4 regions of the Micromonospora sp. DT46 genome follow, and region 1 is predicted to be linked to each of the others. Evidence: riboswitches for the same ligand, from Rfam matches in the RefSeq annotation. Region 1 holds a riboswitch; each other region holds the start of a gene.
What was found. A riboswitch is a leader RNA that binds a small molecule or an ion and turns the genes downstream of it on or off. The one in region 1 is predicted to bind cyclic di-AMP.

Region 1 (3,451 bases):
ACCTTCGTGCTGCCGGGCATCAGCGCCGGGAACCCGCCCCTGCTGGTCGCGGTCGTCGGCGCCGCTCTGATCATGTTCGTGGTGCTCTACCTGACCCACGGCGTGACGGCGCAGACCTCGGTCGCCGTGCTCGGCACGCTGGGCAGCCTGGTGCTGACCGGTGTCCTCGGCACGATCGCCACCGCCGCGACCCACCTGACCGGGTTCGGCTCCGAGGACGCCACCACGCTGTCGATGTACCAGGCCGACGTCGACCTGCACGGGCTGCTGCTGGCCGGGATCATCATCGGCTCCCTCGGCGTGCTGGACGACGTCACGGTGACCCAGGCCGCCACGGTCACCGAGCTGGCGCACGCCAACCCCGGGCTGTCCCGGACGCAGCTCTACCGGGCGGCGACCCGGGTCGGCCGGGCGCACATCGCCTCGACGGTGAACACCATCGTGCTGGCGTACGCCGGCGCCTCCCTGCCGGTGCTGCTCCTGCTGACCGCCGACTCGCGGGCGGTGACCCAACTTCTCACCAGCGAGTTCCTCGCCCAGGAGATCGTCCGCAGCGCGGTCGCCACCCTGGGTCTGATCGCCGCCGTGCCGCTGACCACCGCGCTGGCGGCCCTGGTGACCACGGCCGGCCGACGCGGCGGGGACGCGACCGACCGCGCCGCCACCGCGCCCGCGCCGACGCCCCGGCCGGCCACCGAACGGTCCGAGGCGCTGGAGGCCCTCAGCGGGCCGCGCGGGGACACGCCGTCCGCCGCTCCCGCCGGATGGCCCGATGGGCACAGAAGTACGGACACCGCATGGTGACGCTCCTCAGCGTGACCGAACAGGACGTTCGTCCTGATAAATGCGTCACTGGTCACCGTCCGCCATTACGAAATAACGCATTTAGTCGGCTTAGGGACGTAGATCCCCGGGAGCGTTCTCGGGTAACCTCGCTGCCGGTCACCGCCGAAGGCGCGCAGCGGCGCCTGCGGTGCCGCCGCCCAATCGCCGCGAGGCGAACCGGGGACCCAGGTACGTGGGGTGAATCCGCGACAGCGGTAGGGGCCACTTCCGCCCCGAACCCGTCAGCTAACCCGGTCGGCGGTCGACGGAAGGGAAAACTGTGACGGCACCCCTACGCCGCTGGCTGACGCCCGTGGTGGCCGTACTCGCCGCTCTGGCGGTCTTCGCCGGGCCTCTCCCGGCGGCGGCCGCGCCCACCCCGCCCAAGCCCTCCGGGCACGGGGACGACGAGCCCAAGCTGCTCGACGACCTCATCGAGGCCCGGAACCGGTCCTACGTGCAGGCCAAGGCGAAGCTGGCGAAGTCGAAGAAGCGCCAGCTCGAACTGGCCCTGGAGGTCTCCCGGGCGCAGGCCGAACTGAACGCGCTGGCTCCCCAGGTCAGCCAGATCGCCGCCCAGTCCTACCGCACCGGGCGGATCGGCGCGGTGTCCATGCTGCTGGACACCGCCAGCCCCGACTCGTTCGTCAAGCGCGCCGCCGCCCTCGACGAGCTCAACCTGGTCAACTCCAAGAAGCTCGCCGAGGTGAACGCGGTCAAGGACCGCGCCGAGCAGGCCAAGCTGGCGCTCGACACCGAGGTCCGCGAACAGCAGAAGCTGACGAACGAGATGGCGCGCGGCAAGCGGGAGGCGGAGAAGGCGCTCGCGCTGGTCGGCGGCAGAGGGCTGACCAGCGGCAAGGTGGTCGCCACCTCGCCGGTGGCGAAGATCGCGCCGGGGCGGGCGGCCGACGGCGACTGGACGCCGCTGTCACCCACCGAGGCCGACCCCACCACCTCCGGCCGCATCACCGCGCGCACCCTGCACATGTACAAGGAGGTCAAGCGGGCCGGCTTCAACCGGTTCGTCGGCTGTTACCGCCCCGGCGGGCCCTACGAGCACCCGAAGGGCCGGGCCTGCGACTGGTCGCTGCAGAAGAGCGGCTTCTCCCCCTGGCACAACGACGACACCTACATGTACGGCAACAACCTGACCGCGTTCCTGGTCCGCAACGCCGACCGGCTCGGCGTCTACTACGTGATCTGGAACAGACAGATCTGGTTCCCGGCGACGGGCTGGAGCTCCTACAGCGGTCCGTCGAACCACACCGACCACGTCCACGTGTCCCTCTGGTAGACACGCACGCGCGCGGCACAGCCGAGAGCGCGGACAGGGCCGCCCCGCCGAACGCGGGGCGGCCCTGTTTCGTCGTACGGACCCGCCCGCCAGGGCGGTGACAGGCGGGCGGTGGGTGGGTGGTTGTTCAGGCGAGCGCGGCGCTGGCCGCCGCCTCCGGCGCGTCGGCCGCAGCGGCGGGCACCTCGGCCACCGTCCGCACCTCGCCGGCGGTCAGCCGGTACGACATGCCGACCACCCCGCAACGGCCGGCGGCCACCTCCGCGGCGAGGACGGCGGAGCGGCCCAGCATCGCCTCGACGGTGTGCGCGATGTGGATGTCGACGATCCCGTCGATGTCGTCCACGCCCTCGGCGGCGGCCCGGCGCAGGCTGGGCACCACGGCGTCCACCACGGCGCACAGGTGCCCGACCGGCGGGGTGCCGGTGGCGGCCGCCGTACGCGCCGCCTGGACGGCCCCGCAGGAGTCGTGCCCGAGCACCACCACCAGCGGCGTGCCCAGGACCGTGACGGCGTACTCCACGCTGCCCAGCACCTCGGGACCGATGGTGTGCCCGGCGGTGCGGACCACGAAGAGGTCACCGAGGCCGCGGTCGAAGATGATCTCGGCGGCGAGCCGGGAGTCGGAGCAACCGACGATCACCGCGAAGGGGTGCTGCCCGTCGGCGACCGCGGCGCGGTGCCCGGCGTCCTGGTTGGGGTGGCGCGGGGCGCCGGTCACGAACCGCCGGTTACCGGCGTGCAGCTCGGCGAGCGCCTGCTCGGGACTCGCGGGGACGGCGAACGCGGTGCCGACGTCGGCCGGGGTCCCGCCCGTGGCCGGCGCCGGGAGCGTCCGCTCCGGGCCCGGTTGGGTTCCTGGCGATCCGGGACGACTCATCCCACACCTCGCTACCTCACGTGAACGGCCTGGTCACCCGGGCCGACGCTGGACGCGGGCTGCCACCACCGTCACACGCACTGCAAGATACGTCAAGGGATGCGTGATATGCATTTCATATGTCCGGCGGCCCGGTGCGACGGCGGCCGGGCCTCCGCGCGTCCCTCGGCCGCGAGGGCGCGCAGGAAAACACGAAGCAGGGGCCATACGATGGCGGGCATGGCGACGACAGGGGAGAACGGGAGCACCCGCAACTGGACCTTCCTCACCAACCACGGGCACGTGCTGCTCGCCATCGCCCGCAACCCCACCGCCCGGCTCCGCGACGTCGCCGACGAGGTGGGCGTCACCGAGCGGGCCGCGCAGGCGATCGTCGCCGACCTGGAGGCCGGCGGCTACCTGAACCGCACCCGGGTGGGCCGACGCAACGAGTACACGCTCAACCCCGC
Region 2 (3,451 bases), on a different contig from region 1:
CCGTCGGCGAGGCGGGGCTCGTCGGCGGCGAATTCGGACCAGGAAGCCATGCCGGCATTCTATCGAACAATTGTACGAAGATGCACTCCGACACGCAGGTCACGCGTGTCGGTCGCTAAGGTGTGCGGATGCTGCTCTCCGACCGCGACCTGGCCTCCGAGATCGAGGCGGGAACGCTCGCGCTGGAGCCGTTCGAGCCCGCGCTGGTGCAACCGTCCAGCATCGACGTACGCCTGGACAAGCTCTTCCGGGTCTTCAACAACCACCTCTACACCCACATCGACCCCGCGCAGCAGCAGGACGACCTCACGTCGATGGTCGAGGTGCCCGAGGGCGAGCCGTACGTGCTGCATCCGGGCGAGTTCGTGCTCGCCTCGACGCTGGAGGTGATCACGCTCGGCGACCAGCTCGCCGGCCGCCTGGAGGGGAAGAGCTCACTGGGCCGACTGGGCCTGCTCACCCACTCCACGGCGGGCTTCATCGACCCGGGCTTCTCCGGTCACGTGACCCTCGAACTGTCCAACGTCGCGAACCTGCCGATCACCCTCTGGCCGGGCATGAAGATCGGTCAGCTCTGCATCTTCCGGCTCTCGTCGCCGGCGCAGCACCCGTACGGCTCGGCCGTCTACGGCTCGCGCTACCAGGGGCAGCGCGGCCCGACCCCGAGCCGCTCCTGGCAGCACTGGCGCACCTGGCCCACCCGCTGACCCGGCCTGCGAGCGCGCGGAGGGCCCCCGCCGGGCAGGGACCCTCCGCGCGCCTCAGCCGGGTCGGCCGTAGCTGTGGATCGGGCCGTCGTCGACCTTCTTCATCTTGATCGGCACCCCGGCGCGGGAGGCGTGCACCACCCAGCCCCCGCCGACGTACATGCCGACGTGGTGCAGGTCGCTGTAGTAGAAGACGAGGTCGCCGGGGCGCAGCTCGCCCCGGCTGACCGACGCGGTGGCCCGGCGCTGCTGCGCGGCGTTGTGCGGCAGCGACACCCCCGCCTTCGCCCAGGCGGCGAGCATCAGGCCGGAGCAGTCGTACGAGTTCGGCCCCTCGGCGCCCCAGACGTAGGGCTTGCCGATCTGCGCGCAGGCGAACTTCACGGCGGTGCCGGCCGGGCCGCCGGGATAGCCGGCCGGGCAGGGGGCGGGACGCAGCGGCCCGCCGCCGCCGTTGCCGTAGACCCGCAGCCGTAGCTTCTGCAACCGGTCGATCTCGGCGTTGATCTGCTTCTTCTTCGCCGCGAGCTGGGCCTCGGTGCGGCTGAGCTGGACGACCATCTCGTCCAGCGGCGCCTTCTTGGCGGCCAGCCGGTCGCGCAGCTCGGCGACCTGCCGCACGTCCTGCTGCTGGTGCTGGGCGAACTGGTCGAGCAGTTCGAGCTGCCCGATCATCTCGCTCGGCGAGCGGCTGCCCAGCAGGGCGTTGACGACGGAGACGTTCTCGCCCTTGTAGGCGCGGGCTGCCAGCGCGCCGACCTTCTCCATCGCCTGGTCGACCTGCTTCTCCAGCGGCCCGATCTGCGCGGCGAGCGCGTCGGCCTGCTTCCGCCTGGCGGCCAGGTCCTGGCGGGTGGCGTTGTGCCGTTCGATGGTCGGTTCGAGCTTGTTCCAGTCCTCGTCGATCTGCCGCTCGATCTCGGCGACCGTCGGTTCGGCGTGGGCCGCCGTGGCGCCGCCGGTCAGGACGACGGCGAACGCGGCCAGGGCGGCGAGGGCGGTGGTGCAGCGGTACCAGCGTGGGCGCGGCGCAGCCGTCACCGGGTCGGCGAGGGCCGACCGGGCCGACGGTGGCCGCGGGGCATGGTGTGCCACCGGGCTTCGTACTCCTTCTTCCGTACCGCCTACCGGGTTAGCTGACGGGTTCGGGCGGGAAGGGGCGCCCTACCGCAGGACTGCGGATTCACCCCGGGGAACCTGGGTCCCCGGCTCGCTCGGGAGCGACTCGGCGGTGTCGGACCGTCACCGCCCTGGTTGGACGGAATGTCACCGGCCGACGAATGACCAGAGTAGAGACGACCGTTATCGATCCGCAACCCTACGGGCAGTGACACTCCGTACCCACCCGGATCGGGCGGATCCGCAACCCGGGCGACGAAGATTTTCTTCCTTCTGAAGTGTCTGACGGAAAGGTATTGACCAGAGGCGGCGGGCGGGGCGAAGGTGACCCCACCTTTGCCCGTCCGAACTGGGGGTCTGATGCACCTGTCAGCGACATCGAGGAGCAGACGCGTCCTGCTGGCCGCCGCCGTGGCCGCCGCCATGGCGGCGACGCCGCTCACCGCCGCCGGATCCGCCGCCGCGGCAGCGCCGGTGAACGACCGGCAGCAGCAGTACGCCGCCGCGGCCGCCGAGTACGGCGTACCGGAGAGCGTCCTGCTCGGGGTCTCCTACCTGCAGTCCCGCTGGGACACCAACGCCGGCACGCCGAGCACCAGCGGCGGCTACGGACCGATGCACCTCACCGACGCCGAGCACGTCACCGCCCTCGCCGGCGGCACGCACCACGACGAGGGCACCGAGGACCCGCGCGGCGACGACTCCCGCCCGTCCCTGGCCGAGGCGGGCGAGCCGCCGGCCGCCACGCCGCCCGCCGAGGCCGCGCTGCGGACCGTCGACGCCGCCGCCGAGTTGACCGGCGCCAGCGAGGAGTCGCTGCGGACGGACGTCACGGCGAACATCCGGGGCGGCGCGGCGCTGCTGGCCGCGTACCAGAAGGAGATCGGCGCCCCGGTCGGCGCCGGCACCGACCCGGCGGCCTGGTACGGCGCGGTGGCCCGGTACTCCGGCGCGGACAGCGCCGACGCCGCGGCGGCCTTCGCCAACGAGGTGTACGCCACCATCGCCACGGGCGACAGCCGGGTGACCGACGACGGGCAGCGGGTCACGCTGGCCGGCCGGGCGGTCCAGCCGGACCGCTCCTGGCTGGACCGGCTGCGCCTGCGCAAGCTCGCCCGGCCGGACGGGCTGGAGTGCCCGAGCGACATCTCCTGCGAGTGGATCCCGGCGCCGTACGAGAACTACGGCCCCACCCTGGGCGACTACGGCAACCACGACCTGGGCAACCGTCCCACCCAGCAGAAGATCGAGTACATCGTCATCCACGACACCGAGGGCTACTTCGGCCCCAGCGTCAACCTGGTCAAGGACCCGAAGCGGGTGGGTTGGCACTACACCCTGCGCTCGGTGGACGGGCACATCGCCCAGCACATCAAGACCAAGAACGTCGGCTGGCACGCCGGCAACTGGTACGTGAACGCCAAGTCCATCGGCCTCGAACACGAGGGCTTCGCCGGGCACGGCACCTGGTACACCGAGGCGATGTACCGCACCTCCGCCAAGCTGGTCCGACACCTGGCGCGGGCGTACAACATCCCGCTGGACCGCAACCACATCATCGGGCACGACAACGTCCCCGGCACCGTCGCCGCGAACGTGCGCGGCATGCACTGGGACCCGGGACC
Region 3 (3,451 bases), on a different contig from region 1:
GCATGATCGGCCGGCGGGGCCGGCTGGCCTCGTGGACGGTGGTGGGCGATCCGGCGCAGACGGCGTGGACGGGGGATCCGGAGGAGCTGAACCGGGCCCGGGACCAGGCGTTGGGCCGGCGCAAGCGGCACCACTTCACCCTCACCACGAACTACCGCAACTCGGCGGAGATCTTCGCGGTGGCGGCGGCCGAGATCCGCCGGCTGCACCCGGACCTGCCGCTGCCCCGGGCGGTGCGCTCCACCGGCGTCGACCCGGTCGCGCTGTCGGTACCGCCGGCGGAGCTGGAGAGCGCCGTCGTGGCGGCGGCCGACGCGCTGCTCGCCGAGGTCGAGGGCACGGTCGGGGTGATCACGCCGGTGCCGCGCCGCGACGAGGTGGCCGGCTGGCTGGGCGGGCTCGGCGCGCCGCGTTTGCAGGTGGTGACCAGCCTGGAGGCCAAGGGCATGGAGTACGACGGGGTCGTCCTCGTCGCTCCGGGCGAGATCCGGGCCGACCCGGGGTCGGGGGTGCGGACGCTCTACGTGGCGCTGTCCCGGGCCACCCAGCGGCTGACCACCGTCGACCCGATCGGCTGAGCCGCCGTTACTTGCATACATAGCGATGTGAGCATAGATTGAACGCGAATCCGGACGCCTGACGGAGGGTGGGCGCGTGGGCGCAGGTCATGACCACCATCACGGGTCGGTGGCGAATGCCGCGCACCGCCACCGGGGCCGGCTCTGGGCGGCGTTCGGGCTGCTCGCCGGCCTCATGGTGGTGGAGGCGGTGGCGGCCTTCCGCACGGGCTCGCTGGCCCTGCTGAGCGATGCCGGGCACATGTTCACCGACGTGCTCGGCATCGGCATGGCGCTCGCGGCGATCGCCGCCACCCGGCGGGCGGGCGCCGACCCGCAACGCACCTTCGGCCTCTACCGGCTGGAGGTGCTGGCCGCACTGGCCAACGCCATGCTGCTCTCCGGCGTCGCGGTCTACGTCGTGATCGAGGCGGTGCGCCGCTTCGGCGACCCGCCGGAGGTGCTGGCCGGCCCGATGCTGGTGGTCGCCGTGCTCGGCCTGCTCGCCAACATCGGCGCCTTCGCGCTGCTGCGCTCCGGGGCGAAGGAGAGCATCAACGTCCACGGCGCGTACCTGGAGGTGCTCGGCGACCTGCTGGGGTCACTCGGCGTGATCGGGGCCGCGCTGCTGATCGCCACCACCGGCTGGTGGTGGGCGGACCCGCTGGTGGCGGTCGCGATCGGGGTGTTCATCCTGCCGCGCACCTGGCGGCTCGGGCGGGCCGCGCTGCGCATCCTGGTGCAGGCCGCGCCGGAGCACCTCCAGGTGACCGCGGTGCACGACCGGCTGGCCGCCGTGCCCGGCGTCGCCGAGGTGCACGACCTGCACGTCTGGACGCTCACCTCCGGCATGGAGGTGGCCTCGGCCCACCTGACCATGGCACCCGGCGCGGAGGTCGGCGCGGTGCTGGGCGCCGCCCGGGCCGCGCTGCACGACGACTTCCACATCGAGCACGCCACGTTGCAGATCGAGCCCGGAGCGTCGCGCGGGGCCTGCGGGTCGGTTGAGTGGTAATGAGGACAACCTTAAATCTGGGAGAGTATTGTGCGCTTATGCCGGATTTGACTGCTAGTGGACGTACACCCTCCGTCACCTGCGCTGCATCAGTCACACCGGCACCGGTAGGCTCGGCTTCGGCCTCCGCCAGGCGGCACCCACCGGTGCCGGCGGTGGCCGCCGCCTAATCGCCCGGCGGGGCGAACCGGGGAACCATGTTCGTGGGGTGCATCCGCGTCAGCGGTAGGGATCTTCCGTCCCGAACCCGTCAGCTAACCCGGTCGGCGGCTGACGGAAGGACACGTGAATGCCAGTGATGGCACCTGTACGACGACGTGCCGCCCGGACGGCGGCCCTGATCGCCACGATGCTCGCCCTCGGCGCCGCGGTGGCCCCGGTCACCGCCGCCCCGGCGGCGGCCGCCACCCGGGCCGGCCTGCTCGCCGCGGCCCCCGGCCAGGACGAGGAGGGCGGCACCCCCGCCCTGCGGGCCCAGTTGGAGGCCGCCAGCAAGGGCTACCTCGACGCCAAGCGCGCCCTCGACACGTCGGCCAAGCGGCAACAGCAGCTCGCCGCGCAGCTCAAGACCACCGAGGTCGAGCTGGCCGCGCACACCGCCAAGGTCGGCGAGATCGCGGGGGCGGCCTACCGCACCGGCCGGCTCAGCGTGGCGTCCGCCCTGCTCAACAGCAGCTCGCCGGACGGCTTCATGGACCGCGCCGCCGCCCTCGACGCGGTGGCCGCCAAGGAGGACCGGGCCCTGCGCGAACTCCAGGAGACCCGGGACCAGGCCACCCGCACCAAGCTCGCCCTGGACGGCGAGATCCGGGAGCAGCGCAAGCAGGTCACCGTGATGGCCAAGCGCAAGGAACAGGCCGAGCGGGCGCTGACGGTCGCCAACCGCGAGCAGCAGCAACAGCGGCAGCAGTCCACGGGGGCGGGCACCTCGCCGGGCGGCACCTCCAGCAAGACGGCGAAGGCGGCCCCGCGCAACTCCGACGGCTCCTGGCCGCGCGAGTCGTGCAGCGTCAACGACCCCACCCCCGCCAACGGCTGCATCACCCCGCGCACCCTGCACGCGCTCAACCAGGCCAAGGCGGCGGGCTTCACCCGCTACGTCTCCTGCTACCGCCCCGGCGGCTCGGGCGAACACCCGAAGGGCCGGGCCTGCGACTTCGCGGCCCAGAAGGGCGGCTTCGGCGGCGACGCCACCGGCGGCGACCGGACGTACGGCAACAACCTGTCGGCGTACTTCGTGCGCAACGCCGACCGGCTCGCCGTGCTCTACGTGATCTGGTACAGGCAGATCTGGCTGCCCAGCAGCGGATGGAAGTCGTACAGCGGGGCCAACGGCGACCCGTCCAGCGACCACACCAACCACGTGCACCTGTCGGTCTACTGACGCCCGCGCCCCGGTGCCCCGCCCGTCGCGGGTCACCGGGGGCGCGACGGCCACCGCGGCCGGGACCGTCCGGCGGTCAGTCGGCCGGCGACCCGGGCGGGCCCGTGTCGAGGGCCGTGGCGAGGCGGGCGGCCAGCCCGAGGTGGGCGGCGCGGGCCTGGCGGAACGCGTAGCCGAAGAGCGGCGCAGGCGCGGCGAGGGTGATCTCGACCTCGATGCGGACCACGCCGTCGGGCTCCGCCCGCAGCCGGGTGTGGTTGCGCACCGTGGTGGCAGGCCACTGCCGGGCCACGGTGACGATCTCGTCGGCATCGTCGACGAGGACGTCGGCCCGGTAGGTGATCGGCAGGCGCACCGGCCCGGCGGCCAGTCGATCGGTGATGTCGTAGCTGGCCCGCGCGCCAGGACGGGGCGGCACCCGGCGGACCCGGACGATCAGCGGGTGCAGGTCCTCCTGCCGGGTGGGGTCGGCGAGCAGCGCCGCGGCGTCCGGGA
Region 4 (3,451 bases), on a different contig from region 1:
CGGGGGCGCCTGAGGACGGGGTCGAGGAGGAGACGTACGTGCTGGTGACCCTGCGGATCGTCGGGATGCCGGCATGAACGACGCCGCGACCGTCGCGCCCGCCGCCCGGCCCGCGTCCCCGGCCAGCCGCCTGCCGTCGCTGACCGGGCTGCGCTGGGTCGCCGCCCTGCTCGTCTTCGGGTTCCACGTCGCGACGATGGGCATCATCGCCGAGCCCGGCCAGAAGGCCGTCGTGGACTGGGCCTTCGCACTCGGGCTGTCGGGCGTGCAGTTCTTCTTCATCCTCAGCGGCTTCGTGCTGGTCTGGTCGGCCCGACCCACCGACACCCGTCGGGCGTTCTGGCGGCGCCGGGTGGCCAAGATCTGGCCGAGCCACGTGGTGCTGTGGGTGGCGGCCCTGGCGGTCGCGGCCTGGTTCGCCGACCCCGTGGACCGGTTCGTCGCGGTGGAGAACCTGTTCCTCCTCCAGGCGTGGGACCCGCGGCCGGGCCACTTCTACAGCATCAACACGGTCAGCTGGTCGCTGTCCTGCGAGTTCTTCTTCTACCTCTGCCTGCCGTTGGCGCTGCCGCTGATCCGCCGGGCCCGACCGTGGGCCCTGTGGGCCGTCGTGGTCGCGGTGCCGCTGCTCATCCTGGCGCTCTGGCCGGCCCAGGCGCTGGTGCCCGAGGAGAGCCGCTGGTGGTTCACCCAGATCTTCCCGCCGGTGCGGTCGCTGGAGTTCTGGATGGGCGTCGCCGCCGCCGAGCTGATGCGGCGTGGCCGGTGGCGCGGGCCGGGCCTGCCGCTGGCCAGCCTGCTCTTCGTGGCGACCTGGGTGGTCGCCGCGCAGTGGGTCCGCGCCGAACTGTGGGCGGCGCTGCTCTCGGTCGCGTACATCCTGGTCATCGCCGCGGCGGCGGACGCGGACGTGCGCGGGCGGCGCTCGCCGTGGCGGTCCCGGCCGATGATCTGGCTGGGCGAGGTCTCCTTCGCCTTCTATCTGGTGCACGTCCTCGTGATGATCACCGTCCTGCGGCTCACCGGCGACTGGGGCGTCGGCTTCACCGGCTGGTCGGGGCTGGCGGTGGTGCTCGGCTTCCTGCTGGTCAACCTGGCCCTGGCCGGCCTGTTGCACCGTCTCGTCGAGACGCCGATGATGCGGCTGCTCACCCCGCGCAGGCCGGTCCGGACGCCGCGGGACGGGGACGGCGCCGGGCAGGACCCCGGCGGCCCCGGGGCGACGCCGGGGGATCGGGGCAGCGCCGTGCCGCGCCCCCGGGCCGCCGGCCCGCAGGACGACCACCGACCGACGTACGCCGACTCGCGCTGAGCGCCCCGGCGACCGGAGTGTCCGCCGACGAAATCCCGGCCGTTTCGGTGACGCCGGTCACCACGTCGGCGAACCGGTCATCGGGCGCGGCCCGGTCGATTCCTGCCGGGGTTTCGGCGCCGATGTCCGCCACTTGTCCCGTTGTCGCCCGGAGGTGCGCGCAGAAACGGTCGTCCCATTGAGTCGCGTCAGTGGCGAAGTGCCCGCAAAAATTGTCTGCCGATCAAGGTTTAGGCAGGTGGGACGGGGTTGGCAGGGCGCGGACCGGCCAGTAATGTCGGCGCGTCCGGTGCGGTACCCGATCGCCAGAGGCGACGCCGCGCCGACCCGCCTAATCGTGAACGACGAACCGGGGACCCAGTGCTCGTTGGGGTGAATCCGTGGGCCGTGGGCCCGTGGTAGGGCGTTCTTCCCGCCCGAATCCGTCAGCTAACCCGGTCGGCGGTGTCGGAAGGAGTTCCATCGTCATGCCACACCCGTACACCCCTCGGTTGTGCCGCCGTCTCCACGGCGCCGCGGTGACCGCGCTCGTCCGCCCGCAGGTCATGAGCTGACCCACCGGTCACCGTCCGTCGCCCGGCGTCCCGGGCGCATCCCCTGAGTGGCCCACCACCCGCCCGGACGCCCGTCCGCGCGGTCGGTCCGCCCTGCCCTCGGCGCGGACCGACGGCCGCTCACCCCGAGCCCGTGGAGGAAACCGTGAAGCACCACCTCAAGCGACAGCTGCGTCGCCTCACGTCCGAGCGTCCGTACCAACTGGCCGCCGCGTCCGCCGCGGCGCTCGTGCTGGCGTCGGGCACGGGCGCGCTGCTGGCCGGAACCGACGAGGCCCCCGCCGCCGCGCAGGCCCCGGTGGCCGCGACCGAACTGCGGGACGACGCGTCGGCCTCGCGCAGCCAGGCCCGGGTCGCGCCCGCCCCGTCCAGCGCCGCCCCGGCCGCGTCCAGCGCCGCCCCGTCGGCCAGCGCGTCCAGCGCCGCCCCGGACCCGGACCTGACCCGCAAGCCGGAGCCGCCGAAGCCTCCGGCCGCCAAGAGCCTGGACTACGACTACCAGGCCCAGACCACCTTCTACAACTGTGGTCCGGCGGCCGTCCGGCACGCCCTCAGCGCCGCCGGCATCGCGCGCAGCCAGGACGCCCTCGGTGCCCAGCTGGGCACCGACCAGATGGGCACCGACTCGGCCCAGGACACCACCCGCGTGCTGAACGCGGTGGTGAAGGGCGACCCGTACCGGACCCGGATGATCCCCGGTGGCGCCGCCACCCCGGCCCAGATGGACCGGCTCCAGGCCGACGTCGTCGCGGCCATCACCGACGGGCGGGGCGTCGTGGTCAACGTCGCCGGCAGCGCCACGGACACCGACGGCGGCTGGCACTCCTTCCCCGGCGGCCACTACATCGCGGTGGTCGGCTACCAGGACGAGGGGCGGCTGGTGAAGATCGCCGACTCGGCGAACCCGGCGACCGCGTCGTACTGGATCAGCACCATCGCCCTGGCGAACTGGGCCGCCACCCGCGGCTACTCCGCCTGAGCGACGCCGTCGGGCGTCGGCTCCCCACCCGGGGGGTCGGCGCCCGATGTCGTGTCCGGGTCACGGCCCTCGCCCGCGGCGTCCGACGGGTGGCACACTGCGCCCATGGTCGATGAGTCGGGTGAGCGGGACGGCCGGCGGGTGCTCCTGCTGCTGCACGGCATGGGCGCGACAGGCGACGTGTGGCTGCCCTGGGCGCCGCTGCTGGAGCGTCGGTGGGCGGGGCGGTGGCTGGCGCCCGACCTCGCCGGCCACGGCTGGTCGCCGCCGCTGCCGGAGTACTCCTTCCCGGGGCTGGCCGCGCGGATCGGCGCGGGGCTCGCGGCGGGGGACCGGCTCGTCGTGCTGGGGCACTCCCTCGGCGGGGTGGTCGGGCTGGCGCTGGCCGCCCGGGGCGCCGGGCTGCCCGTCGACGCCGTCGTCGGGCTCGGCATCAAGGCCGTCTGGTCGCCGGCGGAGCTGGCCAAGGCGGGTGAGCTGGCGGCCCGGCCGGTGACCTGGTTCGCCAGCCGGGACGAGGCGGCCCGCCGCTACCTGCGGGTGGCCGGCCTGACCGGGCTCTTCGCCCCGGAGCACCCCGTCGTGGAGGCGGGGCTGCGGCAGGTC

Region 2: another riboswitch for cyclic di-AMP. It lies ahead of ACLQ20_RS18925 (NlpC/P60 family protein); the one in region 1 lies ahead of ACLQ20_RS03525 (coiled-coil domain-containing protein).
Region 3: another riboswitch for cyclic di-AMP. It lies ahead of ACLQ20_RS16585 (coiled-coil domain-containing protein); the one in region 1 lies ahead of ACLQ20_RS03525 (coiled-coil domain-containing protein).
Region 4: another riboswitch for cyclic di-AMP. It lies ahead of ACLQ20_RS23875 (C39 family peptidase); the one in region 1 lies ahead of ACLQ20_RS03525 (coiled-coil domain-containing protein).

The regions. Positions count from the first base shown of each region.
Region 1 covers NZ_JBNCKW010000001.1:760,063-763,513, forward strand. Annotated here, with positions in the region: gene ACLQ20_RS03520 (YibE/F family protein) at 1-804, shown strand, start outside; cyclic di-AMP (ydaO/yuaA leader) riboswitch at 971-1,102, shown strand; gene ACLQ20_RS03525 (coiled-coil domain-containing protein) at 1,106-2,122, shown strand; gene ACLQ20_RS03530 (carbonic anhydrase) at 2,250-3,002, opposite strand; gene ACLQ20_RS03535 (helix-turn-helix transcriptional regulator) at 3,213-3,451, shown strand, end outside.
Region 2 covers NZ_JBNCKW010000006.1:375,294-378,744, forward strand. Annotated here, with positions in the region: gene ACLQ20_RS18915 (pyridoxamine 5'-phosphate oxidase family protein) at 1-50, opposite strand, end outside; gene dcd (dCTP deaminase) at 129-707, shown strand; gene ACLQ20_RS18925 (NlpC/P60 family protein) at 762-1,802, opposite strand; cyclic di-AMP (ydaO/yuaA leader) riboswitch at 1,815-1,948, opposite strand; gene ACLQ20_RS18930 (peptidoglycan recognition family protein) at 2,187-3,451, shown strand, end outside.
Region 3 covers NZ_JBNCKW010000005.1:497,571-501,021, forward strand. Annotated here, with positions in the region: gene ACLQ20_RS16575 (HelD family protein) at 1-578, shown strand, start outside; gene ACLQ20_RS16580 (cation diffusion facilitator family transporter) at 655-1,572, shown strand; cyclic di-AMP (ydaO/yuaA leader) riboswitch at 1,726-1,857, shown strand; gene ACLQ20_RS16585 (coiled-coil domain-containing protein) at 1,871-2,956, shown strand; gene ACLQ20_RS16590 (SRPBCC family protein) at 3,033-3,451, opposite strand, start outside.
Region 4 covers NZ_JBNCKW010000008.1:364,919-368,369, reverse strand. Annotated here, with positions in the region: gene ACLQ20_RS23880 (acyltransferase) at 74-1,312, shown strand; cyclic di-AMP (ydaO/yuaA leader) riboswitch at 1,631-1,771, shown strand; gene ACLQ20_RS23875 (C39 family peptidase) at 2,000-2,845, shown strand; gene ACLQ20_RS23870 (alpha/beta fold hydrolase) at 2,951-3,451, shown strand, end outside.